DNA from 3 places in the Streptomyces sp. NPDC046909 genome. Region 1 is predicted to be linked to each of the others. Evidence: riboswitches for the same ligand, from Rfam matches in the RefSeq annotation. Region 1 holds a riboswitch; each other region holds the start of a gene.

Region 1 (9,637 bases):
GCGGAGGGTGTCGGCGCGCTCGTCGGCCTTGTTGAAGGCCTCGGTGGCCTTCTCTGCCTCCTCGTAGAGGCGGTCCACCTCGGCACGGGTGTCGTCGTGCGGCGCGGCCGAGGCCGGTACGGCCCCGAGGGCCGCGGCGGTGGCTGACAGGACACAGAGCGCGGCGGACGCGCCCCGGTCGAACCCGGACGGTACAAGGCGGCGATGGAACCCCACGGGAAGCCGCACTCCTTCCGCTGGCGGACAAGGACCATCCCCTACGAGAGGGAAACGCGGCCGACAGTAACCCTGCGACCGGGCGGCCACCAACGACCTCCGTGGGCACGGAACGTGACACCCCGCCCCTGACGCAGGTCATGGGCGGGGTGCGGGGTCAGTTCACGTTGTCACGATTCGCCCGTTCGGGCGGTGCGGTGTCGTGATCTTGAAGGAGTACGAAAGAAGTACGGGGCTCAGATCCGGACGCCGAACTGGAACGGCATGTTCCCGATCGACTCGTAACGGACGACCGTGCCGGTGCGCGGGGCGTGGATCACCTGGCCGTTGCCGGCGTAGATCCCGACGTGGTGCTGGTCGCTGTAGAAGATGACCAGGTCGCCGACCTTGAGGTCGCTCTGCGAGTAGATGCGGGTACCGGCGCTGGCCTGGGCCTGCGAGGTGCGCGGTATGGAGACACCGGCCTGGGCGAAGGCCCAGGAGGTCAGGCCCGAGCAGTCGAAGGAGGACGGGCCGGAGGCGCCGTAGACGTACGGCGAGCCGAGCTTGGTCTGGGCGGCCTGGAAGGCGGCGAGTCCGCGCGCGGAGGCGGAAGCGGTGTTGCCGAGGTCCACGCGGGAGCTGGCGGAGCGGCTGGCGCGGGACTCCTCGGCGGCGAGGGCGGCCTTCTCGGCGGCCGTCAGCGTGTTGAGGAGCTTCTGGGCCGAGGCGAGCTTGGCCTGGACTTCCTTCTTCTTCTTGGCCAGTTCGGTCCGGGTGGTCGAGAGGTCCTTGAGCTTCTCGGACGCCTCGGAACGCTCCTGGGCGAGCTCGCGCTGCTTCTCCTGGATCTTCTTCAGCGCCTCGACCTGCTGGGCGCTGAGCTGGTCGGCCGTGGAGGCCTTGTCCAGGTAGTCGTCCGGGTTCGACGACAGGAAGAGCTGGAGGGAGGAGTCGATGCTGCCCGTGCGGTACTGGGCGGCGGCCGCCAGGCCCATGGAGTCGCGCAGCTCGTTGAGCTCCTCCTGGCCGCGGGCGACGTTGTCCTGGATGGTGGAGATCTCCTTCTGGAGCTTCTCCTGCTTCTCCTTGGCCCCGTTGAGCTTCTCGGTGGCCTGCTCGGCCTCTTCGTAGAGCTTGTCGACCTTGGACTTGACCTCGTCCTTGCTCGGCTTCTCGCTCGGCGCCGCGTTGGCGGCGTTGGCGCTCAAAGCGACTGCGGCGGCAGCAGCGGTGGTCAGCACGGTCACGCGCGTGCGGCTCGGCTGCTTGGGTCGACGATGGGACGCCACGGAGGTGAGCTCCTTCTTGTGAGTGATCACCCGTTCGGAGGTTCGAGCCCAGACCCTAGTGACCTTCTTGTGATCATTCAAATCCTCAAGCGAAAAAATCGGTCACGGACTGCATTCTTTACACACAACTCACATGCGGTAACGCTCGATTGACGCTACGTTGTGTCACGAAAGCGCCAATTCGGGCATGCTGCATTTTCCCGGGGGATAACCCCCGGACCCCCAGCAGAAAAGACACATCGCGAGGTCGCCGGCGCGAGCAATGCGAGCCAGGCCGGAGCGAACGAGGCCCGGGGCAGCCGGACTTCGATGCTCAGGACAGACGCTTCAGAAGCATCGCGGAAGCGACAGGCCGGGCCCCCGCCTTGGCCACCCCGTCGGCGACCTCGCGGTCGGTGGAGGCGACGATGACCGGCCGCCCCGGCGGCTCGGCGCGCACCAGCTGACGGATCAACTCGTCAGCCGTGACACCCGGCTTGGAGAACAGCACCCGCACCCCGCGCGGCGGCGCGAGCAGCACCGGTGCGGCGAGCTCGGCGCCGTCGAAGACACATGTCACTTCTGCCCCGGTTTGGGCGGCGAGCTGCGAGAGCTGGCCGAGCAGCCGCAGACGCTGCTTCTCCAGGGGCATCTGGGGATAGCCGGTCTTGGTGACGTTGTAGCCGTCGACCACCAAGTGCGCCTGGGGCAGGGCGAGCAGCTGGTCCAGGATGGCCGGATCGTGCTCGGACAGGGCCCGCGCGGCGATGTCCTTCGGGGTCATTCGTCCCGGTTCGACCGCGTCGACGGTCTCGGCGGGGCGTACGGAGACCGGCGGCAACGCCAGCTCCCGGCGCAGCCCTTGGGCCGCGTCGAGCACGGTGTCCAGGAGCAGCCGTACCCGCATGTCCTCGACGCTGCGCCCCTCGCGGGCGGCCCGCCGGGTGGCCTCCAGGGCGGCCTCGACCTCACCCAGACGGGCCTTGAGCCGCCGGGACTCGCCCTCGGCGGCGGACACCTGCGTCTGCCCCTCGGAGCGCACGGTCTCGATCTCGGCCTGCACCTTGCGCAGCGCCGCCTCACCGCGCTTGACGTCGCTGAGGGCCGCGCGCAGCTTGCGGTGAAGCGATTCGGCTTCCTTCTTGGCGGAGTCCAGCTCGACGCGCAGCCGCTCGGTCTCGGCGCGCGTGTGGTCCCTGGCGGCCGCCAGCTCCTCGCGCAGCCGCTCCAGTTCGGCCCGGCTCTCCTCGTCGGCGCGTTCGGCGTCGGCCCGCTGGGCCTCCTCGCCTGCGGCGGTCACGAGCTTCACCCAGCCCGTGGGGCGCAGTACATAGGCCGCGGCCGCCACGTCCAGCGGATCCGCGGCCGGGGGCGGCGCGCCCGAGTCCAGGGCCCCGCAGAGCTCCGGCTGGGCCTCTCTGAACTTCTCCCCGATCCGCTGCCGGAACAGCGGGTCGGTCTCCAGCGCCGCGGCCATCGCGTTGCCGGCGAACTTGGCCCGCCGGTTCGGCGCGAAGCGCGCGTACTGTCTGAGCTGTGCGGGCAGTTCGCCGACGGTCAGCCCGCCGAAGCCGTCCGACACGATCTGTACGACCCGGCGGCGCACGCCGTCGGGCAGCGGACGGTCGAGCACCTCAGCGGCGCCGTCGCCCGGCCCCCCGCCTGCGCTCTCCACCATCCGTCACACCCCACTAGCTGTGCGGGTCCCGCTCCGTCAGGAGCCGGCGCCCGGCCTGTCCACGAGTTCCACCTGATCCACGGCGTTGCACCAGCGGCAGCGCACCGACTCGATGGTCTCACTGACCACCTCGCGCTCCTCGACGTTCGGCTCACCGGCCAGGTCGAGGTGGACGTACTCGACGACCTTCGACGAGCGGGTCACGTCGAAGCGCGTGAGGTTGCCGCAGAGGGTGCAGCGCCACCGCGTCGAGTCGGTCGGCAGAGGAACCGTCATCGTGCCTGTGCTCATTCCTACTAGGTCTTCCATTGTCCGCGACGCGCCGGTCCCCCGGCACGTGTGGCCGTAACCCTACGGCCTGGCGGGTACTCACCGCTGGCCCGTCCACGGCGGCGAGGCGGTCTGTTCGCATGCGTCCCGTTACGCCATGCTCTGTGTTCATGATCAGCAACTGGCGCAGCGCGGTCGGCCGGACGAGCAGGACCCTGTGGGTCTCGGCACCGGTGACCTACGGCCTCATCGCTCTGTGCTGCGCGCTCTTCGTGATCGGCCCGGCGGCGGGCCTCAATCCGGCGTACGGCTCCGGCGACGCGCTGCTCGCCACGCAGCGCGCCTACTTCCACCGCTGGGGCGTGGTCCCCGCAGAACTGTTCGAGGGCTCCGCCAGAGCCGCCCTCACCCCGGCGACGGCCCTCTTCGTCCACGGCAGCTGGGTCCACCTCCTGGGCAACATGCTCTTCCTCTACGTCTTCGGGGTGCTGACCGAGGAACGGATGGGCCGCGTCCAGTTCACGCTCTTCTACGTCGGCTGCGGCTATCTCGCCCTGCTCGGCTACGCGGCCGCCAACGCCGACTCCGAACAGTCACTGGTCGGCGCGTCCGGGGCGATCTCGGCGGTCCTGGGCGCGTTCCTGTACCTGTTCCCGGGGGCACGGATCACAAGCCTGCTCCCCTTCCTCTTCTTCCTGCCGCTGCGCTTCCCGGCCTGGGTGGTGCTGCCCTTCTGGGCGGCGCTGCAATGGCTGGCGGCGGGGCGGGCGGCACAGGGCCCGGGGGTGGCGTATCTGGCGCACCTGGTGGGCTTCGGCCTGGGCTTCGCCTTCGCGTGGGTCCGATTCCCCCCTGCGACTGCTGTGTCTTCCCGGGGGACAACCCCCGGACCCCCGGCAGAAAAGCCAGGCCCGTTGGACGCCGAGTAGGGTGAGATCCCCAGCAGTGGCCCCCGAGGGAGAGAACCAGCCGTGATCACCGCGATCGTCCTCATCAAGACCAGCGTGGACCGGATCCCCGAGATCGCCGAGTCGATCGCGGCGCTGGACTCCGTGAGCGAGGTCTTCTCCGTCACCGGCACCTACGACCTGATCGCCATGGTCCGCGTCAAGCAGCACGAGGACCTGGCCGAGGTCATCCCCGGCAGCATCAGCAAGATCCCGGGCGTGGAGGCGACGGACACGCACGTCGCGTTCCGCACGTACTCCCAGCACGACCTGGAAGCGGCGTTCGCGATCGGCCTCGACAGCTAACCGCTGACGTCCAGGGCGGCGATGCCCTTGTTCGTGCCGGCGTAGACACGGCGGCCGTGGACGACGGGGGTCAGCAGGACGCCCGGGTCGGGGCCCACCTCGGCCTCCCAGAGCACCTTGCCCTTCAGGTCGAGGGCGTGGACCTCGGTGTCGGTACGCACGTACACCGTGGAGTCCACGAGCACCGGGTCGGAGAAGGCCCCACCCCCTCCGTGCGACCAGACCACGTCCCCGCGCGCCGTGATCGCCTTGAGCACCGCCCCCAAGTTGGTCACCCCCAGGAAGGCGAAGGCGTCCGCGTTCGCCGGGACGTAGGAACCTTCGAGGTCCGGCTCCCGCCAGTTCAGACGGCCCGCCAGATCCAGCCCGAACAACTCGGCGGCTTGGTTCCCGGTGCTCACGACCACGGTGTCACTGCTGACGGCGGGCCGTCCCACATCACCGTCCATCTTGGCGTCGAACTCCGCGGCACCGCCCTCGCGGACCCCGTAGAGGTGGTTGTCGTAGCAGGGCACGTAGAGGACGTCGCCGGCCACGACGAGTTCCTCGTGCGGCGCGCCGCCCACCGCCGCGTCCCAGCGCACCTTGCCCCGGCCGTCGTACGCCTGCACGACACCCGGACCGTCGAACGTGCCCTTCGCGGACCCTACGACGACATGGCCCCCGAACACCGCGGGCTGCTGGAAGAACGGACTCGGCAGATCCCGCGTCCACATCTCCTCGCCGTCGGCGCTCACCGCGATGAGCCGGCCCGTTTCGCCCGCGGCCTCGTTGACCGCGGCGACGAAGATCCCGTCGGCCGTGACGACCGGCCTGGTGACGAAGGACGCCCCCTTGAAGAGGGACGCCTTCCAGCGTTCCTCGCCGTCGCTGACCAGGGCCCGCAGCGTCCCGTCGTCCCCGGCGAAGTACAGCGTCCGGCCGTCGGCGGACAGCGCCCCGAGGGCACCCCCGGCCACCCTCGGCGGGCCGGCGTCCTCGTACGTCCAGCCCACGGACGCCTTCCGCGCGACGGTCCTCCCCGGCGAGCTCGCGCTCCCGCTCTTCCCCTCGGTACCGGCCCCTTCGTCCGACCGCCCGAGCCACCACCAGCCGCCCGCTCCCCCGACGGCGGCGACCGCGGCCCCGCCCGCGGCGAGGCGCAGCAGCCCGCGCCGCGACGGCCGCGCCGGAGTCGACGGCACCTCGGGCACCGCCGTCTCCGTCACCACCACCGGCGCCACATACTCGACCCGGCTCTCCCGCTCCCCCGACTCCCGCTCCGGAAGCCAGAGTTCGCCACCCTGGGAAGCCACGGTCTCCGGGCCCCCGGCGGTGAACCAGCCCGGACGCAGACCGCCGTCCGGGGCACCGCCCATGGCCGCGACGACGTCCTTCGGCGTCGGCCGCTCCCCCGGCTCGTCCCTCAGGCACTCCTCCACCAGCGACAGCAGTTCCTTCGGTATGCCGGTCAGGTCGAAGTCCCGGGTCAGGATGCGCAGCAGGATCACCGAGTCCTGCCCCTCGCCGAAGGGCTCACGGCCGCTCGCCGCGTACGCCAGCACCGCGCCCAGGGAGAAGACGTCGCTCGGCGGACCGACCTGGCCGCCGTTGCGGATCTGCTCGGGCGAGACATAGCCGACCGAGCCGACGATCGCGCCCGTGCGGGTCATCGCCGTGGCCTCCAGGGCCCGTACGATCCCGAAATCGATGACGCGGGGGCCGTCAGGGGCCAGCAGGATGTTGGAGGGCTTCAGGTCCCGGTGCACCAGGCCGCGCCCGTGGATCGCGCCCAGCGCCTCCCCCAGCGCGGCGCCCAGCACCCGCACCGCCCGCTCGGGCAGCGCCCCGCCGTCGAGGACGGCGTCGCGCAGGTTCGGCCCCTCCACGAACTCCGTGGCCATCCACGGGTGTTCGCCCTCCGGGTCGGCGTCGACCACGCGCGCGGTGTACGTCCCCGTCCCGCCGACGGTCTGCGCGGCCCGCACCTCCTGCCGGAACCGGGCCCGGAAGGTGCGGTCGGTGGCGTACTCGGAGCGCACCACCTTCACCGCGAGCCGCAGCCCGGTCCGCGACTCGGCGAGGTAGACCTCGCCCATGCCGCCCGAGCCGAGCCGTCCCCGTACCTCGTACGGGCCGATCCTGCGTGGGTCCGTCGCGCGCAGCGCCTGCACTTCCTGCTCCCCCGTCGAACGTGAACATGCCGCGGGGGCAGCGTATACGCAGGCCCGTCAGCCGCTCAGACGGCCGGGACGCAACGGCCGTCCTCCGTGCGGTACCGCCACTTCGCCCCGTCCCTGACGAGCTCCTTCACGGCGGTCACAAAACGCTCGACGTGCTCGTCGGGGGTGCCCGCGCCGAAGCTGACCCGGATCGCGTTGAGCGACTTCTCGCCGGGCGCGGCCTCCGGGGCACCGCACTCGCCCTGGGTCTGCGGGTCGCTGCCGAGGAGGGTGCGGACGAGGGGGTGGGCGCAGAAGAGGCCGTCGCGGACACCGATGCCGTACTCGGCGGAGAGGGCGGCGGCGAAGTGGGAGCTGTTCCAGCCCTCGACGACGAAGGAGATCACGCCGACGCGCGGGGCGTCGTCGCCGAAGAGGGAGAGGATCCGGACCTCGGGGACCTCGGCGAGACCGGCCTTCACCGTCTCGATCAGGTGCTGCTCGCGGGCGACCAGGGTGTCGAAACCGGCCTCGGTGAGCGCCTTGCAGGCCGAGGCGATGGAGTAGGCGCCGATCACGTTCGGGGAGCCGGCCTCGTGGCGGGCCGCGCTCTCGTGCCACTCCACGTCCACACCGCCGTCCTCGCGCCGCGTGACCTTGCGGCTGGCGCCACCGCCCGCGAGGTAGGGGTCGGCGGCCCGGAGCCAGTCGGCGCGGCCCGCGAGGACGCCGGAGCCGAAGGGGGCGTACAGCTTGTGCCCGGAGAATGCGACCCAGTCGACGTCGAGGTCCCGCACGGAGACCGGGTGGTGCGGGGCCAGCTGGGCGGCGTCCAGCACGATCCGGGCGCCGTGCGCGTGGGCGGCGGCGGCCAGCTCGCGCACCGGCCACAGCTCGCCGGTGACATTGGAGGCGCCGGTCACGCAGACCAGGGCGGGGCCGTACGGGTCACGGTCGGCGAGGGCCTTCTCCAGGGTCTCGACGGCCTGCTCCGGGGTGCGCGGGGCGTTGAGGTAGGTGACCCGGGCGTCCTTCCAGGGGAGCAGGCTCGCGTGGTGCTCGGTCTCGAAGACGAACACCTGGCAGTCGGCGGGGAGGGCCCGCGCGAGCAGGTTGAGGGAGTCCGTCGTCGAGCGGGTGAAGACCAGCTGGTCGTCGACGCGGCAGTCCAGGAACTCGGCGACGGTCTTGCGGGCGTTCTCGAAGAGGTCGGTCGACAGCTGCGAGAGGTAGCCGGCGCCGCGGTGCACGCTGCCGTAGTAGGGCGCGTACGCCGCCACGTCGTCCCAGACGCGCTGGAGAGCGGGGGCGCTGGCCGCGTAGTCGAGGGCCGCGTAGGTGACCTCGCCACCCGTGACGAGCGGGACGGTGACATCCCGGCCCAGAACGGGCAGCTGGGCACAAATGGTCTGGGCGGCGGCAGCGGTGGAGACAGACATGGGGAACTCCCGTGAGAGGGCATGCCGAAGCAGGGCATGCGGAGAAGAGGAAAAGGGTGCGCGGAGGCGGGGCTCGGCAGCCCTATCGCATTCGCTTGCTCACGGAAGACTCCCTCGAACGACCAGGACCCCTGGTTTCGAGAGGGGCCCGCGCTTGCCGTAGACCTCGCTGCCTACGGCCTGGTCTTCACCCGGGGCACCCCGCCACGGACGGAGGGTTGCCGGACAGTCGGCCGGGGCCTCATGACTGTCACTCATGACCTGGTACAGGAACGTACGCGATGTGATCGTCGCCCCGCAACCCGTGTCCGGATCGCGGGACGACCATCGGTACGGCTACTTGTTGCTGGCCGCGACCCAGCGCTCCAGCGTCCGCTTCGCCGCGCCCGAGTCGATCGACTCCGCGGCCTTCGCCATCCCGGCCCGCAGCTGCTCGGCGAGCGGGGCGCCGGTCGGATGCAGGGCGACGAGGGCGGCCGCCGAGTTCAGCAGGACGGCGTCCCGGACCGGGCCCGTCTCACCGTCGAGCAGCCGTCGGGCGACCTCGGCGTTGTGCGCCGGGTCGCCGCCCCGCAGCGCCTCCACCGGGACCAGCTCGATGCCGACGTCGCGCGGGTCGAAGCTCTCCTCGGTGACCTTGCCGTCCCGCACGATCCAGACGTGCGAGGTGGCCGTCGTCGTCAGCTCGTCGAGGCCGTCGTCGCCGCGGAACACCAGGGAGGAGTTGCCGCGCTCGGCGAAGACACCGGCGACGATCGGCGCCATCAGCGGGTCGGCGACACCCACCGCCTGCGCCTTGACCTTCGCCGGGTTGGTCAGCGGGCCAAGGGCGTTGAACACCGTGCGGATGCCCAACTGGCCGCGGGCGGCGCCCGCGTGACGCAGCGCCGGGTGGAACTTGATGGCGAAGCAGAAGGTGATGCCGGCCTCCTCGGCCACCTCGGCGACCCGCTTCGGGGTCAGGTCGAGGTTGACGCCGAGCTTCTCCAGCACGTCCGAGGAACCCGACGCCGAGGAGGCCGCCCGGTTGCCGTGCTTGACGACCTTCGCGCCGGTGCCGGCCACGACGAGCGAGGACATCGTGGAGATGTTCACCGTCTTCGCGCCGTCGCCGCCGGTGCCGACGATGTCGACGGTCTGCCCGGACACCTCGATCACATTGGCGTGCTCGTACATCGCCCGCACGAGCCCGGTGATCTCCTCCACCGTCTCGCCCTTGGCCCGCAGCGCCACCACGAACCCGGCGATCTGCGCGTCGGTCGCCTCGCCCCGCATGATCTGGTCCATCGCCCAGGCCGTGGCATCGGCGCTCTGGTCACGGCCGTACAGCAGGGCGTTCAGTACCTCGGGCCAGGAACGGCCCGCCGCGGTGTCGCCTCCAGCGGGGGTC
Region 2 (9,637 bases), on a different contig from region 1:
ACACGTTCTCCCGGGCCGATTCCGTGCGCTTGCTGACCAGCCGCACTCCCACGCTCACAGAGGAACAGGCGGGAGCCCTGGCCGAGGATCTCGGCGACCTTCCGCTGGCACTGGCCCAGGCCGCGGGAGTCATCGAAACGGGTATCCCCGTTGAGCGGTATCGCGCGCTCCTCGCAACCATGACCGCGCGCATCCTCGGGGAAGGCAAGCCGCACGGCTATCCGGCGTCCGTGTCGGCAACGGTGAACATCGTCGCCGACCGACTGGAGGAGGAGAACCCCGCCGCCTCGGGCCTCCTGCTGCTAGGCGCCTACTTCGCGCCCGAGCCGATCCCCGTGGCCTGGCTGACGCCCGCCCGCGACAGCTTGACGACGACCTCATTCGCCCCGGACGACCTCCTGCGGACGAATGGTGCTCTGTACGCGCTCGCCCGGTACGGCGCGGCCACCGTCACCGGCGACCGATTCCAGATCCACCGCTTGACCCAAGCCGTCCTCCGCGAGCGGACCAGCGGGGCACAGGCCGCCGCGCTGCGCCAGGGCGTCGCCCTCCTCCTCGCCGCCGCCGACCCCGGTGATCCTCACCTCCCCGAGAACTGGGCCCAATGGGCGTCGCTGACCTCGCATCTGACCGGACGTCCGGACGCCCACAGCGACGACGACGTGCTCCGTGAGCCCCTCTTCCGTTCGGTGCGCTATCTCCTCCAGAGCGGCCAGGCGGACGCGGCGCTCGCCATGGCCGGCGACTTCCGCGCAAGGCGAGTCGACACCTTCGGGGAAGACGATCCCGACAGCTTGACGTGGACCGACCTTCTCGTCGAGGCGACGGCGCAGACCGGGGCCTACACGGACGCCCGCCGTCTGGCCGAGGACGTCTTCGCACGCCGCCGCCGCGTCCTCGGGGAGGACCACCCCGACACCCTCACGTCCACGGACAACCTGGCCGGCACCCTGCACCTGCTCGGTGACCACACCGAGGCCCACCGGCTGCACGAACTCACCCTCCGCCGCCGCCGGACGGTGCTGGGTGAGGACCACCCCGACACCCTCACCTCCGCGAGCAACCTGGCGGCCGCCCTCAGCGAGCTCGGTCACCGGAGCGAGGCGCATCGGCTGGCCGAGGACGTCCTCGCACACCGCCGCCGCGTCCTGGGCGACGACCATCCCGACACCCTCACGTCCGAGCATGGCCTCGTCAGCAGTCTGAGTGCGCTCGGTGACCTCGCCCAGGCACACGGGCTGGCCGAGGACGTCCTCGCCCGCCGCCGCCGCGTCCTCGGGGAAGACCACCCCGACACCCTCGCCTCCTTGGACGTCCTCGGCCACACTCTGAGCGATCTCGGCCGGCACGCCGAGGCGCGCGCGGTCGCTGAGGACCTTCTTGTACGCCGTCGTCGCGTCCTCGGCGACGATCACCCGGCGACGCTGTCCGCCGCCCGTCATCTGGCCGTCGCGCTCTACAGCCTGCACTCCTACTCGGATGCCGAGCCTCTGCTCCAGGACACGCTCGCCCGCAGTCGCCGGGTCCTCGGTGAGGCGCATCCGAGCACCGTGAACACCATCAGGTTCCTCGCCTCGGTGCTGACGGCGATGGGCAAGCGGTTCCAGGCTCAGAAGCTCCTGACTCCACTGGGCAGACGCGCCGGTTCACACAAGCGCCGCTGACCTCGACTCCTCGTCCCCCGCCCCCCGTCCCCCGTCCCCCGTCCCCCGGAAGGGGGTTCCGTGCCCAGCCACCGACACCGCACTGTCCGAGTGCTGACACACCAACCATCCCCCTCGTACTCGCGGCAGCCCTTCACGACGGCCCGTCGCGGACTTCGACCCCGCCACGACCGACTACCGGGTCCGGACCGCCGATCCGGCCCGGGCCGTGGTCACGGCGACGCCACGCGACCCGTACGCGGACGGCACACCGGATTTCGGCACGCCGGTCGCGCGGGGCGTCCCGCTGACGGCAAAGTCCGGGGAGTAGCTTGACGCACTCCGACGATCTGCGAAGGAAGTGACTGGATCATGCCCGAGCCGGCTGTGGTCGTCACCGGAGCCACCGGACGTCTCGGCGGGCGTGTCGCCCGTCGGCTGGCCGAGGAGGGCGTGCCGCAACGGCTGTTGGTGCGCAGTCCCGAGCGGGCGCCGCGGCTGCCCGGCGCCACGGCCGTCCGTGGCAGTTACGACGATCACGACGCCGTCGTGCACGGCCTCACCGGCGCGGAGACGCTCCTCATGGTCTCCGCGTCGGAGAGCGTCGACCGGCTCGCCCATCACAAGGCCTTCGTGGACGCCGCCGTCGAGGCGGGCGTACGGCATGTCGTGTACGTCTCCTTCTTCGGCGCGGCCCCCGACGCGACGTTCACGCTCGCCCGGGACCACTTCCACACGGAGGAGCACATCCGGGCCAGCGGGCTGGCGTGCACGTTCCTGCGGGACAACCTCTACGCCGAGTTCGTGCCCGACCTGGCCGGCGCGGACGGTGTCATCCGTGGTCCGGCCGGGCAGGGGCGGGCCGCTTTCGTCTCCCAGGACGACATCGCGGACGCCGCCGCCGCGGTCCTGGCCCGGCCGGGCGAGCACGCCGGTGCCACGTACGACCTGACGGGGCCCGAGTCGCTGTCGCTGGCGGAGGCGGCGGCCGTTCTGACCGAGGTGCGGGGCCGTACGGTCACCTACCACCCCGAGACGGTCGAGGAGGCGTACGCCTCGCGTGCCTCCTACGGCGCCCCGCCGTGGCAGCTCGACGCCTGGGTGTCGACGTACACGGCCATCGCGGCGGGCGAGCTGGACGGTGTGAGCGACGCGGTGGCCCGGCTGACCGGCCACCCCGCCACTCCGCTCGCCGATGTCATCCGTGGCATGACGGGAGGCTGAGATGGCCGAGGCGACGGTGGCCGAGGTGATGGCCGCGCTGGCAGGCCTGGAGGACGCGAAGACGCGAGCGGTCAACGAGCGGCACGGTGACGATCACGGGGTGAACCTCGGGAAGCTGCGCGCGCTCGCGAAGCGGCTGCGGGCCCAGCAGGAACTCGCCGTGCAGCTCTGGGAGACGGGGGACAGCGCGGCCCGGCTGCTGGCGCTGCTGATCTGCCGCCCGAAGGCGTTCAGCCGTGACGAGCTGGACGTCATGCTGCGTGCGGCACGCACCCCCAAGGTGCACGACTGGCTCGTGAACTACGTCGTGAAGAAGAGCCCGCACGCGGAGGAACTGCGACTGGCGTGGTCCGCCGATGCGGATCCCGTCGTCGCGAGCGCGGGGTGGGCCCTGACCACCGAACGCGTGGCCAAGAAGCCTCAGGGACTCGACCTCGCCGGGCTGCTCGACGTCATCGAGGCGGAGATGAAGGAGGCCCCGGACCGCCTCCAATGGGCGATGAACCACTGCCTGGCCCAGATCGGCATCGACCACGCCGAGCACCGCGCTCGTGCCATCGGCATCGGTGAGCGCCTGGGAGTGCTCAAGGACTATCCGACGCCCCCGGGTTGCACGTCTCCGTTCGCACCCGTCTGGATCAGCGAGATGGTGCGGCGGCAGCGCTAGCCGCCATGGATGCGCGGACCACGGAGCGGGGTACGGCCCGGGGTACGGCCGCCCGCGTCCCGGCACGTGAGACGGCACCGCCTTCCCGCCCAGGCCACACCAGTACGGCATTGACGTACGTCAATTCGGCTCCGTAGCATCGCGATCGGCATTGAGTGTCAGCGTCAAGCCCTGGCTCGCTGACCGGCAACCCTCCCGCGCGGTGGGGTGCTCCAGGTGAAAGCCCGGCGGGATCATCGACGATTCCCGCAAGCGCGTGGCCCCGGGAACGGGGCCGGAGATGAGGGGGGACCGGTATGCGGCAGTACGTCGATCCGGCTGTCTCCTTCGGCGACGCCACCGCGTTCTCCCGGCTCTCGCGCCGGCGCCACATCGATCTGAAGCGCTCGACCAGCTGCCTCTGTCCGGCCTGACGAGTCCGCCCGCCGTCAGCTGACGTCCGTCACCGGCCGCGGTGCGCCCCTGCTCCCCTTCTCCCTTCCTTTCCCCACACCTTTCCGCGCCACCGGCCCTCTCGGTGCCGTCCTTCACCCGGGCATGGCCGTGCCTCGTACGGCACCCCCATGTCTGGTGACACGAGTAGGAGAAACCCCTCCGTGACAGCTCTCCCGGTTTTCAGAACCCCCCGATGGGCGGCGCTCACCGCCCTGCTCACCACCAGCGTGCTGCTGACCGCCTGCGGGTCGGGCACCGACGACTCCGGCGCCGGCGGTGGCAAGCCGAAGTCCGGCGGCACCCTGACCTTCGCGGTGGGTTCGGACGCCGGCTGCGTGGATCCGCAGCAGGTCGCCAGCAACGACACCATCTACTCGGTACGTCAGACCGTGGACTCCCTGACCGACCAGGACCCCAAGACCGGCAAGATCGTGCCGTGGCTGGCGAAGAGCTGGGACATCAGCGCCGACACCAAGACGTTCACCTTCCATCTCCGGTCCGGCGTCACTTTCAGCGACGGGTCCGAGCTGACCGCGCAGGTGGTGAAGGACAACTTCGACGCGGTACCGAAGCTCGGCGCCCTCGCGACGCTGGCCCAGGGCTACTTGAGCGGAGTCGAGAGCACCACCGTGGTCGACCCGCTCACCGTTAAGGTGACCTTCAAGGAGCCCAACGCCCAGTTCCTGCAAGCCACTTCGACGCACTCGCTGGGCATCGAGTCATCGGCGAGCGTGAAGAAGACCCCGCAGCAGAAGTGCAGTGACGGGATCGTCGGCTCCGGGCCCTTCGTTCTGAAGCAGTACGTGCAGAACCAGTCGATCACGCTGGCCAAGCGCACCGGCTACGCCTGGGGCTCCTCGCGGTGGTCCAAGACAGGCGAGGCCTACCTGGACAAGCTGGTGTTCAAGGTCGTACCGGAGGCGGGCGTTCGGGCCGGCAGTCTCCAGTCCGGGCAGGTGGACGCGATCGCCAGCGTCGGCAAGGCCAACGAGGCGGCGCTCAAGGGCGGCCAGGTCACCCTTCAGCGGCGCGCCAACCCCGGTGTGGTGTTCGGCCTCGGGCTCAACAACTCGCGGCCGGTCCTCAAGGACGCCAAGGTGCGCCAGGCGATCCTGTTCGCCATCGACCGCGAGCAGATCGCCGACACCGTCTTCCCGACCGGCACCCAGGCGGCCACCAGCATCCTCGCCCACACCACACCCGACTACACGGACCTCTCCTCGGACCTGGCCTTCGACGCGGCCAAGGCGAAGTCCCTGCTGGACTCCGCCGGTTGGAAGCCCGGCAGCGACGGCATCCGCACGAAGGACGGCAAGAAGCTCGCCCTGACCGTCACCTGGATCCCCAACTCGGCCACCAACCAGCCCGCGTTGGAGCTGATACAGCAGCAACTCAAGGACGTGGGCGTCGAGATCACGCTCCAGCAGGTCCAGGTCACCCAGCTGGCGCCGAAGTTGCAGTCCGGCGACTACGACGCGGCCTGGGGCAACGTCACCCGTGCCGACCCGGACATCCTGCGCAGCTCCTTCTCCACCAAGCTGGCCAACTTCTACCGCGTACCGGCGGGCAGCCTCGACACCACGCTGACCGCGCAGGCCGCGACCACGGACGCCGGGAAGCGTGAGCGACTGGTCGGCGTGGCACAGGAGCTGATCGTCCAGAACGCCTACTACGCGCCGGTGGTGGAGCTCCAGACCCAGCTGGGTGTCTCGACCAAGGTGCACGACCTGAACTTCGACGCCTCCAGCCGGATCCAGCTGCACGACACCTGGATCGGCTAGCCGTGCGCCGCTATGTGATCAAACGGCTCGCCCAGGCGGTGGGGGTGCTCTGGGCGGCCTACACGGTGTCGTTCCTGGTCCTCGACTATCTGCCGGGCGACCCGGTCACCGCGATGGCCAGTGCCGGACTGGACTCGGGCCAGGTCGATCCGAAACAGCTCGCCGCCCTGCGCCACGAGTACGGCTTCGACAAGCCGGTCCTGGTGCAGTACGCCGACTATCTCGGCCGGGCGGTGCGCGGGGACTTCGGCGACTCGGTGTCCACCGGCCGCCCGGTCACCTCGACGCTGGCCGACGCGCTGCCCCAGACCCTCCAGCTGACCAGCGCGGCGCTGCTGCTCGCGGTGGTCCTCGGCGGGGGTCTGGCGGTGCTGGCGACCTACACCTCCCGGCGCTGGCTGCGGCAGCTGCTGCTGTCGCTGCCCCCGCTGGGGGTGTCGGTGCCGACGTTCTGGGTGGGGCTGCTGCTGGTGGAGACGTTCTCCTTCCGGTTGCGCTGGTTCCCGGCGTTCGGCAACGACGGGCTGAAGGGGCTGGTGCTGCCCGCCCTGACGCTGGCGGTGCCGACCGGGGCGCAGGTCGCCCAGGTGCTCGCCAAGAGTCTGCTCACCGCGCTGGACCAGGCGTATGTGGAGACCGCGCGCGCCAAGGGGGCCGGCCGCTGGCGGGTGCATCTGCGGCACGCGCTGCGCAACGCCTCGCTGCCCGCGCTGACGGTCGTGGGGCTGCTGGTCGGGCAGCTGGTCGCCGGTTCGGTGGTCGTCGAGACGGTGTTCTCGCGCGACGGTCTGGGCCGGGTCACCGCGGCGGCGGTCACCGCGCAGGACATCCCGCTGGTCCAGGGGGTGGTGGTGTTCGGTGCGCTGATCTTCGTGGTGACGAACCTGGTCATCGACCTCGTCTATCCGCTGCTCGACCCGCGGATCGTGGTCGCCTCGGACAGGAAGGCGAGCTTCGCATGAGTCAGAGCCTTGTCGACGACCAGGCCGAGGCCGCCCTCGGCCTGGCCCGGCCGGTCGAGACGGAACCCACCGAGGCTCCGGGCCGCCGGTCCGGCACCCGGGAGGTACTGCGGTTCCTGCTGCGCCGCCCCGGTCTGCTGCTGTCGGCCGCCGTCCTGGTCCTGGTGGTGCTGGCCTCGTTCTGGCCGGACCTGTTCACCTCCCAGGACCCGCTGAAGGGGGTGCCGTCCGAGAACTTCCGCGGCCCGAGCGGCAGTCACTGGTTCGGCACGGACGAACTGGGCCGCGACGTCTTCTCCCGCGTGGTCCACGGCGCCCAGCTCTCCCTCAAGGCGACCCTGATCGCGGTCCTGGTCGCGTTCGTGGTGGGCGGTCTGCTCGGGGTGGTCGCCGGTTTCGTGGGCCGCTGGGTGGACGACGTGCTGATGCGCTTCGTCGACGTCCTCCTCGCCATCCCCGCGCTGTTCCTGTCCCTGGCCCTCGTCACCGCGCTCGGATACGGCACGGTGAAGGTGGCGGTCGCCGTCGGTATCGCCAGCGTCGCCTCCTTCGCCCGGGTGGCCCGCGCAGAGGTGCTGCGGGTGCGGCAGGCGGTGTTCGTGGAGGCGTCGCGCGCCAGCGGGGCCCGCTGGTACTCGGTGCTGGGACGGCACGTCCTGCCCAACGCCGCCGGGCCGGTGATCGTCCTGGCCACGCTGGACTTCGGCGCCTCGATCCTGGCCGTGTCGGCGCTCAGCTTCCTCGGCTACGGCGCGCCGCCGCCCGCCCCGGAATGGGGGACGTTGATCTCCGACGGCCGCAACTACCTCGCCAACGCCTGGTGGTTGACCGCGCTGCCCGGCCTGGCGATCGCCGCGACCGTGCTGGCCACCAACCGCATCGCGCGGGCGCTGGACGGCGAATGGTCACGGCGATGACGACGACACAGGAACTCGAGAACGGCGACGACGTGACCACACCCCTGCTGGAGATCCGCGGCCTGTCCGTGTCGTACCGCACCCGCGGCGGCACGGTCCCGGCGGTACGCGGCGTGGACCTCGACGTCCGGCCGGGTCAGGTCACCGCCGTGGTGGGCGAGTCCGGCTCCGGCAAGAGCACGACCGCCCACGCCGTCACCCGGCTGCTGGCGGCGAACGGCACCATCGACGCGGGCACGGTCCGCTTCGGACGGCACGACCTCGCCACCCTGTCGGAGGCGGAGCTGCGCACCGTGCGCGGCGCGCAGATCGGCCTGGTCCCGCAGGATCCGACGGTCTCGCTCAACCCGGTCAAGCGGATCGGCGAACAGGTCGCCGAGGTGCTGCGCATCCACGGCCTCGCGACCCGCCGTACGGCCGCCGCCGAGGCGATCGACGTCCTGGACCGGGCCGGGCTGCCCGACGCGGCGGTCCGCGCCCGGCAGTACCCGCACGAACTGTCGGGCGGTATGCGGCAGCGCGCCCTGATCGCCGTCGCCATCGCCGCGAAACCCCGCCTCATCATCGCCGACGAGCCGACCAGCGCCCTCGACGTCACCGTGCAGCGTGTCATCCTCGACCATCTCCAGCACCTCACCGAGGAGTTGGGCACGGCGATCCTGCTCGTCACCCACGATCTGGGGGTGGCCGCCGACCGCTCGCAGCGCCTGGTGGTCATGGAGCAGGGCAGGGTGGTGGAGGCGGGCGAGACCCGTACCGTCCTGGCCGACCCCCAACACGAGTACACCCGACGGTTGTTGGCCAGCGCCCCGAGCCTCACCACAGCCCGTCCCCGCACTCCGGCCTCCCCCGCGCCGGACAGCGCCCCGCTGCTCGAAGTCCGCAACCTGGTCAAGGAGTTCAGGCTCCCGCGCGCCAACGGCGAAGCCCGTACCCTGCGCGCGGTCGACGACGTCAGCCTCACCCTGCGGCGCGGGCAGACCCTCGCCCTGGTCGGCGAATCCGGCTCGGGCAAGTCCACCACCGCCCGCCTGGTCCTCCGCCTCACCGACCCGACCTCCGGACAGGTCCTGTTCGACGGCACCGACGTCACCACCGCCAAGGGCGCCCGGGCCAGAGAGCTGCGCCGCCGCGCCCAGCTCATCTACCAGAACCCGTACGCCTCCCTCGACCCGCGCTTCTCCATCGGAGAGGTGATCACCGAGCCGCTGCGGGCGTTCACGGTGGGCGACCGCACCACCCGCCTCGACCGCGCCCGCGAACTCCTCGACCGGGTCGCACTGCCCGCCGCGACCCTGGAGCGCCGGCCGGCGGAGCTGTCGGGCGGCCAGCGCCAGCGCGTGGCCATCGCCCGTGCCCTCGCCCTCTCCCCCGACCTGGTGGTGTGCGACGAGCCCGTCTCCGCGCTCGACGTGTCGGTGCAGGCCCAAGTACTCGATCTGCTGGCCGAGTTGCAGGCGGACACCGGGGTGGCGTACCTGTTCATCTCCCACGACCTGGCCGTCGTACGCCAGATCGCCCATCAGGTCGCCGTCATGCGGTCCGGACAGGTCGTCGAGACGGGCCCGCCCGAGGAGTTGTTCGCCGCTCCCCGCCACGCGTACACCCGCGAGCTGCTCGCGGCGATCCCCGGCGGCAGCGTCGCGGAGACCGTCACGAGCCGAGGACCCGCATGAGCACTCCCTCCCTCACCTCACTGGCCTTCCTCACCCCCGGCAACTTCGCCGACGACGACCCCTACCCGGGCCTGGAGGAGACCCTCGGGCTCTTCGAGTACGGCGAACGGCTCGGCTACGACGGCGCCTGGATCCGGCAGCGCCACCTCGAACACGGGGTCGGCTCGGCGGCCGTGTTCCTGGCCGCGGCCGGTCAGCGCACCGAGCGGATCGAGCTCGGCACCGCGGTCATCCCCATCGGCTACGAGAACCCGTTCCGGCTGGCCGAGGACCTCGCCCTGGCCGACGTACTCTCGCGTGGCCGCCTCCAGATCGGTTTCAGCACCGGGATG
Region 3 (9,637 bases), on a different contig from region 1:
CCTCCTCGACCACGTCCGCGAACTGGGCGCCGAGGCCGTCCTCTACGCCGGCGACGACCTGGGCGACCTCCCCGCGTACACGGCGGTCGACAAACTCCGCTCCGACGGCGTCCCCGGCCTACTGGTGTGCAGCGGCAGCGAGGAGGTCACCGAGCTGGCGGAGCGGGCGGATCTGATCGTCGACGGTCCGGAAGGGGTCGTACGGCTGTTGCGGGCGCTCGCGGGTCAGCTGGACTGAGACATCAGTCGCTGTCCAGCGCGTGCAGCTGCTCCAGGAACCACTGGGCCGGCGGCAACGCCGTCGCCGCCGCGGCCAGCCGCTTCGTCCGCTCGGCCCGTTCCTCCACCGGCATGGTCAGCGCCTCGTGCAGCGCGTTCGCCGTGCCGATCACGTCGTACGGGTTGACGACGATCGCGTCCTCGCCGAGCTCCTCGTACGCCCCGGCCTCCCGTGACAGCACCAGCACGCACCCCTCGTCGGAGACCACCGGTACCTCCTTGGCGACGAGGTTCATGCCGTCGCGGATGGGGTTCACCAGGGCGACGTCGGCGAGGCGGTAGGCGGCCAGGGAGCGGGCGAAGTCGTCCTTGACGTGCAGGACGACCGGCTTCCAGCCCGCTGTCCCGTACCGCTCGTTGATCTCCTCGGCCAGGCGCTGCACTTCGGCCGTGTAGTCGCGGTAGACCGCCAGGTCCTGGCGGGACGGGTACGCGAACGCCACGTGCACCACGCGCTCCCGCCACTCGGGACGGTCGTCGAGCAGCTGCCGGTAGGCCAGCAGCCCGCGCACGATGTTCTTGGACAGCTCGGTCCGGTCGACCCGGACGATCGCCCGGCGGCCCTCGCCGATCTCCGCGCGCAGTGCCGTCATCCGTTCGTCGACGTCGGTCTCGTGCGACCGCTTCCGCAGGAAGTCCGCGTCCGCGCCGAGCCCGTGCACCCCGACCCGCGTCTCCCCGAGCCCGCCGACGACGTCCGCCGCGCACGCCTCGAACGCCGACGCCCACCGCCGCGTGAGGAACCCCAGCCGGTCCGCGCCGAGCATGCCCCGCAGGACCTGCTCGGCCACGTCGTCCGGCAGCATCCGGAAGTACTCCGGGGGCGCCCACGGTGTGTGCGAGAAGTGGCCGATCCGCAGATCCGGGCGGAGCTCGCGCAGCATCCCGGGCACCAGCGTCAGGTGGTAGTCCTGCACCACGACCGAGGCGCCCTGCACCGCCTCCTCCGCCAGCGCCTGCGCGAACGCGCGGTTGTACGTCTCGTACGACGCCCACTGGCGCCGGAACTCCGCGTCGAAGACCGGCTCCAGCGGGGTCTGGTACAGCATGTGGTGGACGAACCAGAGCACCGAGTTCGCGATGCCGTTGTACGCGTCCGCGTGCACGTCCGCCGGGATGTCGAGCATCCGTACGCCGGACTCGCCCGCACCGCGCCGGACCGCCTCCCGGTCGCCGTCGGACAGCGCCGAGCACACCCACAGCGCGTCCGCGTCCGACCCGATCGCGGAGAGACCGGAGACCAGCCCGCCGCCCCCGCGCTTGGCGGACAGCGTTCCGTCCTCCCGGACCTCGTACGAGACCGGGCCGCGGTTGGACGCGACGAGCACCCGGGCACCCTGGGCAGCCTGCGTGGAAGCCATACGGATCAACCTAGCCCGACCCGTAAACGCTCAAACGTACGGTTCTGTGTATACGGCCCGCCGGAGCCCGTAACGCGGCTCTGGCCAGGCGACCTCAGCCAACCCCAGCCGACCTCAGCCGACCTTTCAGGCGACCTTTCGGGACGCGTACTCCGCGATCTCCGCCATCGGCGGCCGTTCCTCCGTGTCCACGGAGTAGGTGCGCGGCTCGAAGCCGTCCTCGCCCCGTTCGAACTGGGTGAGGGAGGGACGGATGAGGTGGCCGCGGGCCAGGCGGAGCTGGGCGGTGCGGTAGATCGCGGCGGACATGCGGCCCAGGGCCTGGCCGTCCTGGTGGCGGTGCTTGCGGACCCCCACGTCCACCTGGGCCAGCGCGTCGAGGCCGACCAGGTGCAGGGCGTCGACCAGCATGCCCAGCTCCACGCCGTAGCCGACGGGGAACGGCAGCTGTTCCAGGAGGGACCTGCGGGCCGCGTACTCGCCGCCGAGCGGCTGGACGAAGCCGGCCAGCTGCGGCCAGTGCATGTTCAGCAGCGGGCGGGCCATCAGCTCGGTGACGCGGCCGCCCTGGCCCGCCGCGCTCCCGAGTGGGCGGTCGTACATGGCCTTGACCAGGTCGACAGCGGGGTCGGTGAGCAGCGGGCCCACGATCCCGGAGACGAAGTCGGAGGAGAACTCCTTCAGGTCGGCGTCGATGAAGCAGACGATGTCACCGCTGGTCACCAGCAGTGAGCGCCACAGCACCTCGCCCTTGCCGGGGACGGTGGGGACGCGGGGGAGGATCGCGTCGCGGTGCACGACCGTGGCCCCGGCGGCCGCCGCGACCTGCGCCGTACGGTCGGTCGACCCGGAGTCGACGACGACGATCTCGTCTACGAGGGGCACCTGCTGCATGAGGTCGTGACGGATGATCGCGACGATGTCGCCGACCGTCTCCTCCTCGTTGAGCGCGGGCAGCACGACGCTGACCGTCTGCCCCGTGCGTTGCTTGGCGGCCATGATCTGGTGGAGCGGGCGATCGGTCACTGACCAGGAGCGGGTGGTCAGCCAGCGCTCGACTTCGTTCAGCACGTAGGCGGCTCCTTCACGTGTGATCCATCTCGCCGTTCGGACGTCTATCTCAACTGTCCTGGCCGTCGGTTACAGTCTTGAACAACGCGGATGACCATCGCATGTCCTGGATGGTCGGACGTTCACAACTTCATACCGCTCATCCAGAGGGGCAGAGGGATACGGCCCGATGAAGCCCCGGCAACCCTCCAGTCGGTACTCGTAGATCATTGTTGATCGTTCCGCGAGGCTCCCGACTAGGGAAGGTGCCAAATCCGTCTCACGGCGAGATGCGTCGTGAGGAAGATGAGGAGAAAGGGCCTCGCCTCCATGGCTGCGCAGACTGTTGCAAGCACCACCGATGCAAGCACCACCGCTACGACCGTAGACCTCGGCCCCGCCGCAGCGCTCAGCTGCCGTGAGTGCGGCCACCGGGTCCCTCTCGGACCGGTCTTCGCGTGCGAGGAGTGTTTCGGCCCGCTCGAGATCGCCTATGACTTCTCGGCCTACGACACCGAGGAACTCCGCAAGCGCATCGAGGCGGGACCCGCGAACATCTGGCGCTACGCGCCCCTGCTGCCCGTCCCCGCGGACGTGGCCGACAAGCCCAACATCAACCCGGGCTGGACCCAGCTCGTCAAGGCCGACAACCTCGCGCGCGAGCTCGGCGTGACCGGCGGACTGTATGTGAAGGACGACTCCGGTAACCCGACGCACTCCTTCAAGGACCGCGTCGTCGCCCAGGCCCTGGAGGCGGCCCGCGCCTTCGGCTTCACCACCCTCTCCTGCTCCTCCACCGGCAACCTGGCCGGTGCCGTCGGCGCCGCCGCCGCCCGCGCCGGCTTCCGGTCCTGCGTGTTCATCCCGCACGACCTGGAGCAGGGCAAGGTCGTCATGGCCGCCGTCTACGGCGGTGAGCTCGTCGGCATCGAGGGCAACTACGACGACGTGAACCGCTTCTGCTCCGAGCTGATCGGCGACCCGGCCGGCGAGGGCTGGGGCTTCGTCAACGTCAACCTGCGGCCCTACTACGCGGAGGGCTCCAAGACCCTGGCGTACGAGATCTGCGAGCAGCTCGGCTGGAAGCTTCCCGACCAGCTGGTCGTGCCGATCGCCTCCGGCTCGCAGCTCACGAAGATCGACAAGGGGCTCCAGGAGCTGATCAAGCTGGGGCTCGTCGAGGACAAGCCGTACAAGATCTTCGGGGCGCAGGCGGAGGGCTGCTCGCCGGTGTCCGTCGCCTACAAGGCGGGCCACGACGTCGTACGCCCCCAGAAGCCGAACACCATCGCCAAGTCCCTCGCCATCGGCAACCCGGCGGACGGGCCGTACGTCCTCGACATCGCGCGCCGCACCGGCGGTGCGGTGGAGGACGTGACGGACGAGCAGGTCGTCGACGCGATCAAGCTGCTCGCTCGCACGGAGGGCATCTTCGCCGAGACGGCCGGTGGCGTGACCGTGGGTGTGACCCGCAAGCTGATCGAGAACGGTCTCCTCGACCCGACGCTCACCACCGTCGTGCTGAACACCGGCGACGGCCTCAAGACCCTGGACGCGGTGGCCGGCACCGGCCTCACCGCGACCATCCGCCCGAACCTGGACTCCTTCCGAGAGGCTGGCCTCGCATCATGAGCGTGACCGTCCGCATCCCCACCATCCTGCGTACCTACACCGGCGGGCAGGCCGAGGTCGCCGCCGAGGGTGCCACCCTCGCCGACGTCATCGCCGACCTGGAGAAGAACCACACGGGCATCGCCGCACGCGTGCTCGACGACCAGGGCAAGCTGCGCCGGTTCGTCAACGTGTACGTCAATGACGACGACGTCCGCTTCGAGCAGGGCCTGGAGACGGCCACCCCGGACGGGGCCGGTGTCTCGATCATCCCGGCGGTCGCCGGAGGCTGACCGGACGTCGATCGTTACCCTGGGTAACGTCGATTACCAAGAGTTCATTGAATTGCCCCCTCCGTGAGAGAAGCGGAGGGGGCAATTCTCTATGGTTGAGCGCGGTACAGTTGGGGAACCTGCTCCGCTCCCCATGCCAGCCGCATATGAGTTCTCGCTCCGAGTGCGACGAGAAGTAGCCAAAGTGTGCGGTTCTTTTGCGAATTTTGCGCCTTTTATGGGGCCCGACTTGCCCCGAATTCGGGCGAATTCTCACTACATTCCGGACCCCTCACGTCCAGAATTCTCGTCCGATTGACCTGTTGCAGACGGCAGTTGGACAGATACATTCAGCCGCGGTCGACGCGTTCCGGCGCACGCCCCCAATCCGTGGGGGGTGAGGTCTGACCCGGATCCGCGAAGTGCGGATCTGTGCAAGGGCCAGTAATAGGGGAGTTAGGCATGGCTCAGGGCACCGTCAAGTGGTTCAACGCGGAGAAGGGGTACGGCTTCATCGCGGTCGACGGTGGTGCGGATGTTTTCGTCCACTACAGCGCGATCCAGATGGACGGGTACCGCACCCTGGAAGAGGGCCAGCGGGTGGAGTTCGAGATCTCGCAGGGCCAGAAGGGCCCGCAGGCCGACATGGTTCGCGTCACCGCTTGATACGCGCGACCGACTGAACACCGAGCGTCTTCTGCCGAAGGGCTCGCACCTCGTGAGGGGTGCGGGCCCTTCGGTCTGTCCGGACCCCTGTAAGGGCTGCCGGGACCGCTGCGGGACCTGGTCGATCCCCGAGAGGCGCTTGCACTCGACCATGCCGAGTGCTAATCATTGGCGTTAGCACTCTGAAGGTGAGAGTGACAACGAAGGACCGGGTCGGTGAGGCCCGCAGGCCGGGTGGGGCAAGGAACCACGAGGTGTGCGAGCCGTCCGTCGCGGGCGCGGGCGCGGTCCAGAAGAATCACCCCCAGTCCTGGAGGGACCACTTCACATGGCCAAGATCATCGCGTTCGACGAGGAGGCGCGGCGCGGCCTCGAGCGCGGCATGAACCAGCTCGCGGACGCCGTGAAGGTGACGCTCGGCCCCAAGGGCCGCAACGTCGTCCTCGAGAAGAAGTGGGGCGCCCCCACGATCACCAACGATGGTGTCTCCATCGCCAAGGAGATCGAGCTCGAGGACCCGTACGAGAAGATCGGCGCCGAGCTGGTCAAGGAAGTCGCGAAGAAGACCGACGACGTAGCCGGTGACGGCACGACGACTGCGACCGTCCTGGCCCAGGCCCTGGTGCGCGAGGGTCTGCGCAACGTGGCCGCCGGTGCCAACCCGATGGCTCTCAAGCGCGGTATCGAGAAGGCCGTCGAGGCCGTCTCCGGTGCCCTCCTTGAGCAGGCCAAGGATGTCGAGACCAAGGAGCAGATCGCTTCCACGGCCTCCATCTCCGCCGCCGACACCCAGATCGGCGAGCTCATCGCCGAGGCGATGGACAAGGTCGGCAAGGAAGGCGTCATCACCGTCGAGGAGTCCCAGACCTTCGGTCTGGAGCTGGAGCTGACGGAGGGTATGCGCTTCGACAAGGGCTACATCTCCGCCTACTTCGCCACCGACATGGAGCGTATGGAGGCGTCCCTGGACGACCCGTACATCCTGATCGCCAACTCCAAGATCGGCTCCGTCAAGGACCTGCTCCCGCTCCTGGAGAAGGTCATGCAGTCGGGCAAGCCGCTGCTGATCATCGCCGAGGACGTCGAGGGCGAGGCCCTGTCGACCCTGGTCGTCAACAAGATCCGTGGCACCTTCAAGTCCGTCGCCGTCAAGGCCCCGGGCTTCGGTGACCGTCGCAAGGCCATGCTCGGCGACATCGCCATCCTCACGGGCGGCGAGGTCATCTCCGAGGAGGTCGGCCTCAAGCTGGAGAACGCGACCCTGGACCTCCTGGGCCGCGCCCGCAAGGTCGTCATCACCAAGGACGAGACGACGATCGTCGACGGTGCCGGTTCGGCCGACCAGGTCGCCGGTCGCGTCAACCAGATCCGTGCCGAGATCGAGAACAGCGACTCGGACTACGACCGCGAGAAGCTCCAGGAGCGCCTGGCGAAGCTCGCCGGTGGCGTCGCCGTCATCAAGGCCGGTGCCGCGACCGAGGTCGAGCTCAAGGAGCGCAAGCACCGCATCGAGGACGCCGTGCGCAACGCCAAGGCGGCCGTCGAGGAGGGCATCGTCGCCGGTGGTGGCGTGGCCCTGCTCCAGGCCTCCGGTGTCTTTGAGAAGCTGGAGCTGGAGGGTGACGAGGCGACCGGCGCTGCCGCCGTCAAGCTCGCCCTCGAGGCCCCGCTGAAGCAGATCGCCGTCAACGCCGGCCTTGAGGGCGGCGTCGTGGTGGAGAAGGTCCGCAACCTCACCCCGGGTCACGGCCTCAACGCCGCCACCGGTGAGTACGTCGACCTGGTCAAGGAAGGCATCATCGACCCGGCGAAGGTCACGCGCTCCGCGCTCCAGAACGCCGCGTCGATCGCCGCGCTCTTCCTCACCACCGAGGCCGTCATCGCCGACAAGCCGGAGAAGGCCGCCGCGCCCGCCGGCGGCGGCATGCCGGGCGGTGACATGGACTTCTGATCCGTACGGATCGCCTGTCCTTCGTTCCGAGGGCGGCACTTCCCGCGAAAGCGGGGGGTGCCGCCCTCGGGCGTTTCCGGGGTACGGCGGGGATGTGAGGCGCCACACAGCCAGTTAGTTCAGTAGGTGCAACAATGCGTACGCACATACCAGCTGGTCAGATGAGCCACCTCCAAGGAGCCCCCGCGTGACCGTCTCCGCTTCCGTCCCCTCCACCCGCGCCGCCGAGGTCCTCTCCCGGCCCACCACGATCAACGGCCTGACCGTCCCGAACCGCATCGTCATGGCGCCGATGACCCGCATGTTCTCCCCGGGCGGCATCCCGGGCGCGGACGTGGCGTCGTACTACTCGCGCCGGGCGGCCGCGGGCGTCGGTCTGATCGTGACCGAGGGCACGTACGTCGGTCATGACTCGGCCGGTGACAGCACGCGCGTGCCCCGCTTCCACGGGGAGGAGCAGCTCGCGGGGTGGCAGAAGGTCGCCGAGGACGTGCACGCGGCGGGCGGCACGATCGTCCCGCAGCTCTGGCACATCGGCATGACCCGCACCCCGGGCCAGGGCCCCGTCCCGGACGCCCCGTCGGTCGGTCCCTCCGGTGTGCGTCCCGGTGCCGACGAGCCCACCGGGCACACGATGACCCAGCGCGACCTGGACGACGTCATCGGCGCCTTCGCCGAGGCCGCGGCCGCCGCGGAGCGCATCGGCATGGACGGCGTGGAGATCCACGGCGCCCACGGCTACCTCGTCGACCAGTTCCTGTGGGAGGGCACCAACCGCCGCACGGACGGGTACGGCGGTGACGCGGTCGCCCGTACCAAGTTCGCCGCCGAGATCGTGGCCGCCGTACGCGAGACCGTGTCGGCCGAGTTCCCGATCATCTTCCGCTACTCGCAGTGGAAGCAGGAGGCCTACCGCGCCCGTCTCGCCGAGACCCCGGAGGAGCTGGAGGCGATCCTCGCGCCGCTCGCCGCCGCCGGTGTCGACGCCTTCCACGCCTCCACCCGCCGCTACTGGCTCCCCGAGTTCGAGGACTCCGACCTCAACCTCGCCGGCTGGACCAAGAAGCTCACCGGCAAGCAGACCATCACCGTCGGCTCGGTCGGCCTCGACGGGGACTTCCTCAAGGGCTTCGTGGGCGAGGGCGCGCCGCTTCGTGGCATCGACGACCTTCTCGACCGCCTTGAGCGCGAGGAGTACGACCTCGTCGCCGTCGGGCGTGCGCTGCTTCAGGACCCGGAGTGGGCGGCGAAGGTGCTGGCGGGGCGGACGGGTGAGCTGAAGGCCTATGACGCGGCGGCGCTTCAGTCGCTGAGCTGAGGCGGGCGGCGGTGACGTGCGGGTCGGTGGGGGCGTGCGTCCCTGGGGGCTGCGCCCCCAGACCCCCATCGGCCCGAAGGGCTGCGCGGCAGGCCTCGCCCTCAAACTCCCCCAGAGGGGGCACCCCCAGACGGGCTGGAATGTGCGGACCGGCGTCGAGAGGGGCCGAGCGGGCTGGAGGGTGCCGACAGGCTGGTGAGGTGCGGCCGTTCCGCTGAGAAGATGCCCGCATGACCACGCCTTCCACCACCCCCTCCGCCCGTCCCGCCACCCCCGACGACATCGACGCCGTCGTCTCCGCCTTCACCAGCGCCTTCCTCCACGACCCCGTCTGGGGTCCCGTCTTCCCCGATGAGGCGCTGCGGGCTGAGCAGGCCGCGGTGATGTGGCGGGTGTATGTGACCTCGGCGCTCCGGTATCCGTGGACGCTGGTGACGCCCGGGGCGGAAGCCGCTGCCGTGTGGATCCCGCCGGGCGGGGTCGAGCTCACCGCCGAGGAGGTGGAGGGGCTGGAGGAGCGGCTCGCGACGGGCATCGATCCCGGAACGGCCCGGCGGATCATGGCGGTCGAGGAACGGTTCGGGGCGGCGCATCCCGAGGAGCCGTTCTTCCATCTCACGATCCTCGGTACGCACACCGATCACCGGGGCAAGGGCCTGGGCATGGCGCTGCTGGCCGAGAGCCTGGAGCGGGTGGACGCCGTCGGAGCCCCCGCCTATCTGGAGTCGACGAATCCCGCCAACATCAGGCGGTACGAGAGCGTCGGGTTCCGGGTGCGGGACGAAGTGGCCCTGGAATCAGGTGCGTTGGTCACGACTATGTGGCGGGCGGCCCGGTGAGATAAGTAGGGGCCCCGGTCGTCAATTGCCGCTAGCGTGCCGGAGATGAGGATCCTTCAGCTCTCGGACACGCACCTCGAACGCACCGACGCCCCCAACAAGAACGGCGTCAACGCCCACGACTCCCTGCGCCTCCTCCTCGCCGACCTGCGGCACCAGCAGGACATCGACGCGATCGTCGTCACCGGGGACCTCGCCAACGACGGGGCTGTGGAGGCGTATTCGGCACTTCATGAGCTGCTCGGCGAACTCGCGCGGACGCTCGGTGACGTGCCCGTTTTCTACACCAC

The links. Region 1 has a riboswitch for S-adenosylmethionine ahead of ABZ928_RS33850 (aminotransferase class V-fold PLP-dependent enzyme). Riboswitches for the same ligand answer to the same signal wherever they lie in the genome.
Region 2: linked by a shared signal. The riboswitch ahead of ABZ928_RS21300 (putative leader peptide) and the one ahead of ABZ928_RS33850 (aminotransferase class V-fold PLP-dependent enzyme) in region 1 are both predicted to bind S-adenosylmethionine.
Region 3: linked by a shared signal. The riboswitch ahead of thrC (threonine synthase) and the one ahead of ABZ928_RS33850 (aminotransferase class V-fold PLP-dependent enzyme) in region 1 are both predicted to bind S-adenosylmethionine.

What each region holds. Positions count from the first base shown of each region.
Region 1 covers NZ_JBEYXC010000011.1:345,517-355,153, forward strand. Annotated here, with positions in the region: gene ABZ928_RS33815 (NlpC/P60 family protein) at 1-216, opposite strand, end outside; gene ABZ928_RS33820 (NlpC/P60 family protein) at 453-1,487, opposite strand; gene ABZ928_RS33825 (NYN domain-containing protein) at 1,801-3,144, opposite strand; gene ABZ928_RS33830 (hypothetical protein) at 3,181-3,420, opposite strand; gene ABZ928_RS33835 (rhomboid family intramembrane serine protease) at 3,585-4,343, shown strand; gene ABZ928_RS33840 (Lrp/AsnC ligand binding domain-containing protein) at 4,386-4,667, shown strand; gene ABZ928_RS33845 (serine/threonine-protein kinase) at 4,664-6,820, opposite strand; gene ABZ928_RS33850 (aminotransferase class V-fold PLP-dependent enzyme) at 6,886-8,247, opposite strand; SAM riboswitch class IV at 8,393-8,509, opposite strand; gene trpD (anthranilate phosphoribosyltransferase) at 8,584-9,637, opposite strand, start outside.
Region 2 covers NZ_JBEYXC010000006.1:128,919-138,555, reverse strand. Annotated here, with positions in the region: gene fxsT (FxSxx-COOH system tetratricopeptide repeat protein) at 1-1,664, shown strand, start outside; gene ABZ928_RS21310 (SDR family oxidoreductase) at 2,016-2,867, shown strand; gene ABZ928_RS21305 (DNA alkylation repair protein) at 2,869-3,534, shown strand; SAM riboswitch class IV at 3,682-3,795, shown strand; gene ABZ928_RS21300 (putative leader peptide) at 3,831-3,947, shown strand; gene ABZ928_RS21295 (ABC transporter substrate-binding protein) at 4,131-5,750, shown strand; gene ABZ928_RS21290 (ABC transporter permease) at 5,753-6,712, shown strand; gene ABZ928_RS21285 (ABC transporter permease) at 6,709-7,629, shown strand; gene ABZ928_RS21280 (ABC transporter ATP-binding protein) at 7,626-9,305, shown strand; gene ABZ928_RS21275 (LLM class flavin-dependent oxidoreductase) at 9,302-9,637, shown strand, end outside.
Region 3 covers NZ_JBEYXC010000004.1:595,043-604,679, reverse strand. Annotated here, with positions in the region: gene otsB (trehalose-phosphatase) at 1-238, shown strand, start outside; gene ABZ928_RS15775 (trehalose-6-phosphate synthase) at 243-1,640, opposite strand; gene ABZ928_RS15770 (glucosyl-3-phosphoglycerate synthase) at 1,767-2,711, opposite strand; SAM riboswitch class I at 2,848-3,003, shown strand; gene thrC (threonine synthase) at 3,021-4,322, shown strand; gene ABZ928_RS15760 (ubiquitin-like small modifier protein 1) at 4,319-4,594, shown strand; gene ABZ928_RS15755 (cold-shock protein) at 5,036-5,239, shown strand; gene groL (chaperonin GroEL) at 5,568-7,190, shown strand; gene ABZ928_RS15745 (NADH:flavin oxidoreductase) at 7,378-8,508, shown strand; gene ABZ928_RS15740 (GNAT family N-acetyltransferase) at 8,739-9,347, shown strand; gene ABZ928_RS15735 (metallophosphoesterase) at 9,393-9,637, shown strand, end outside.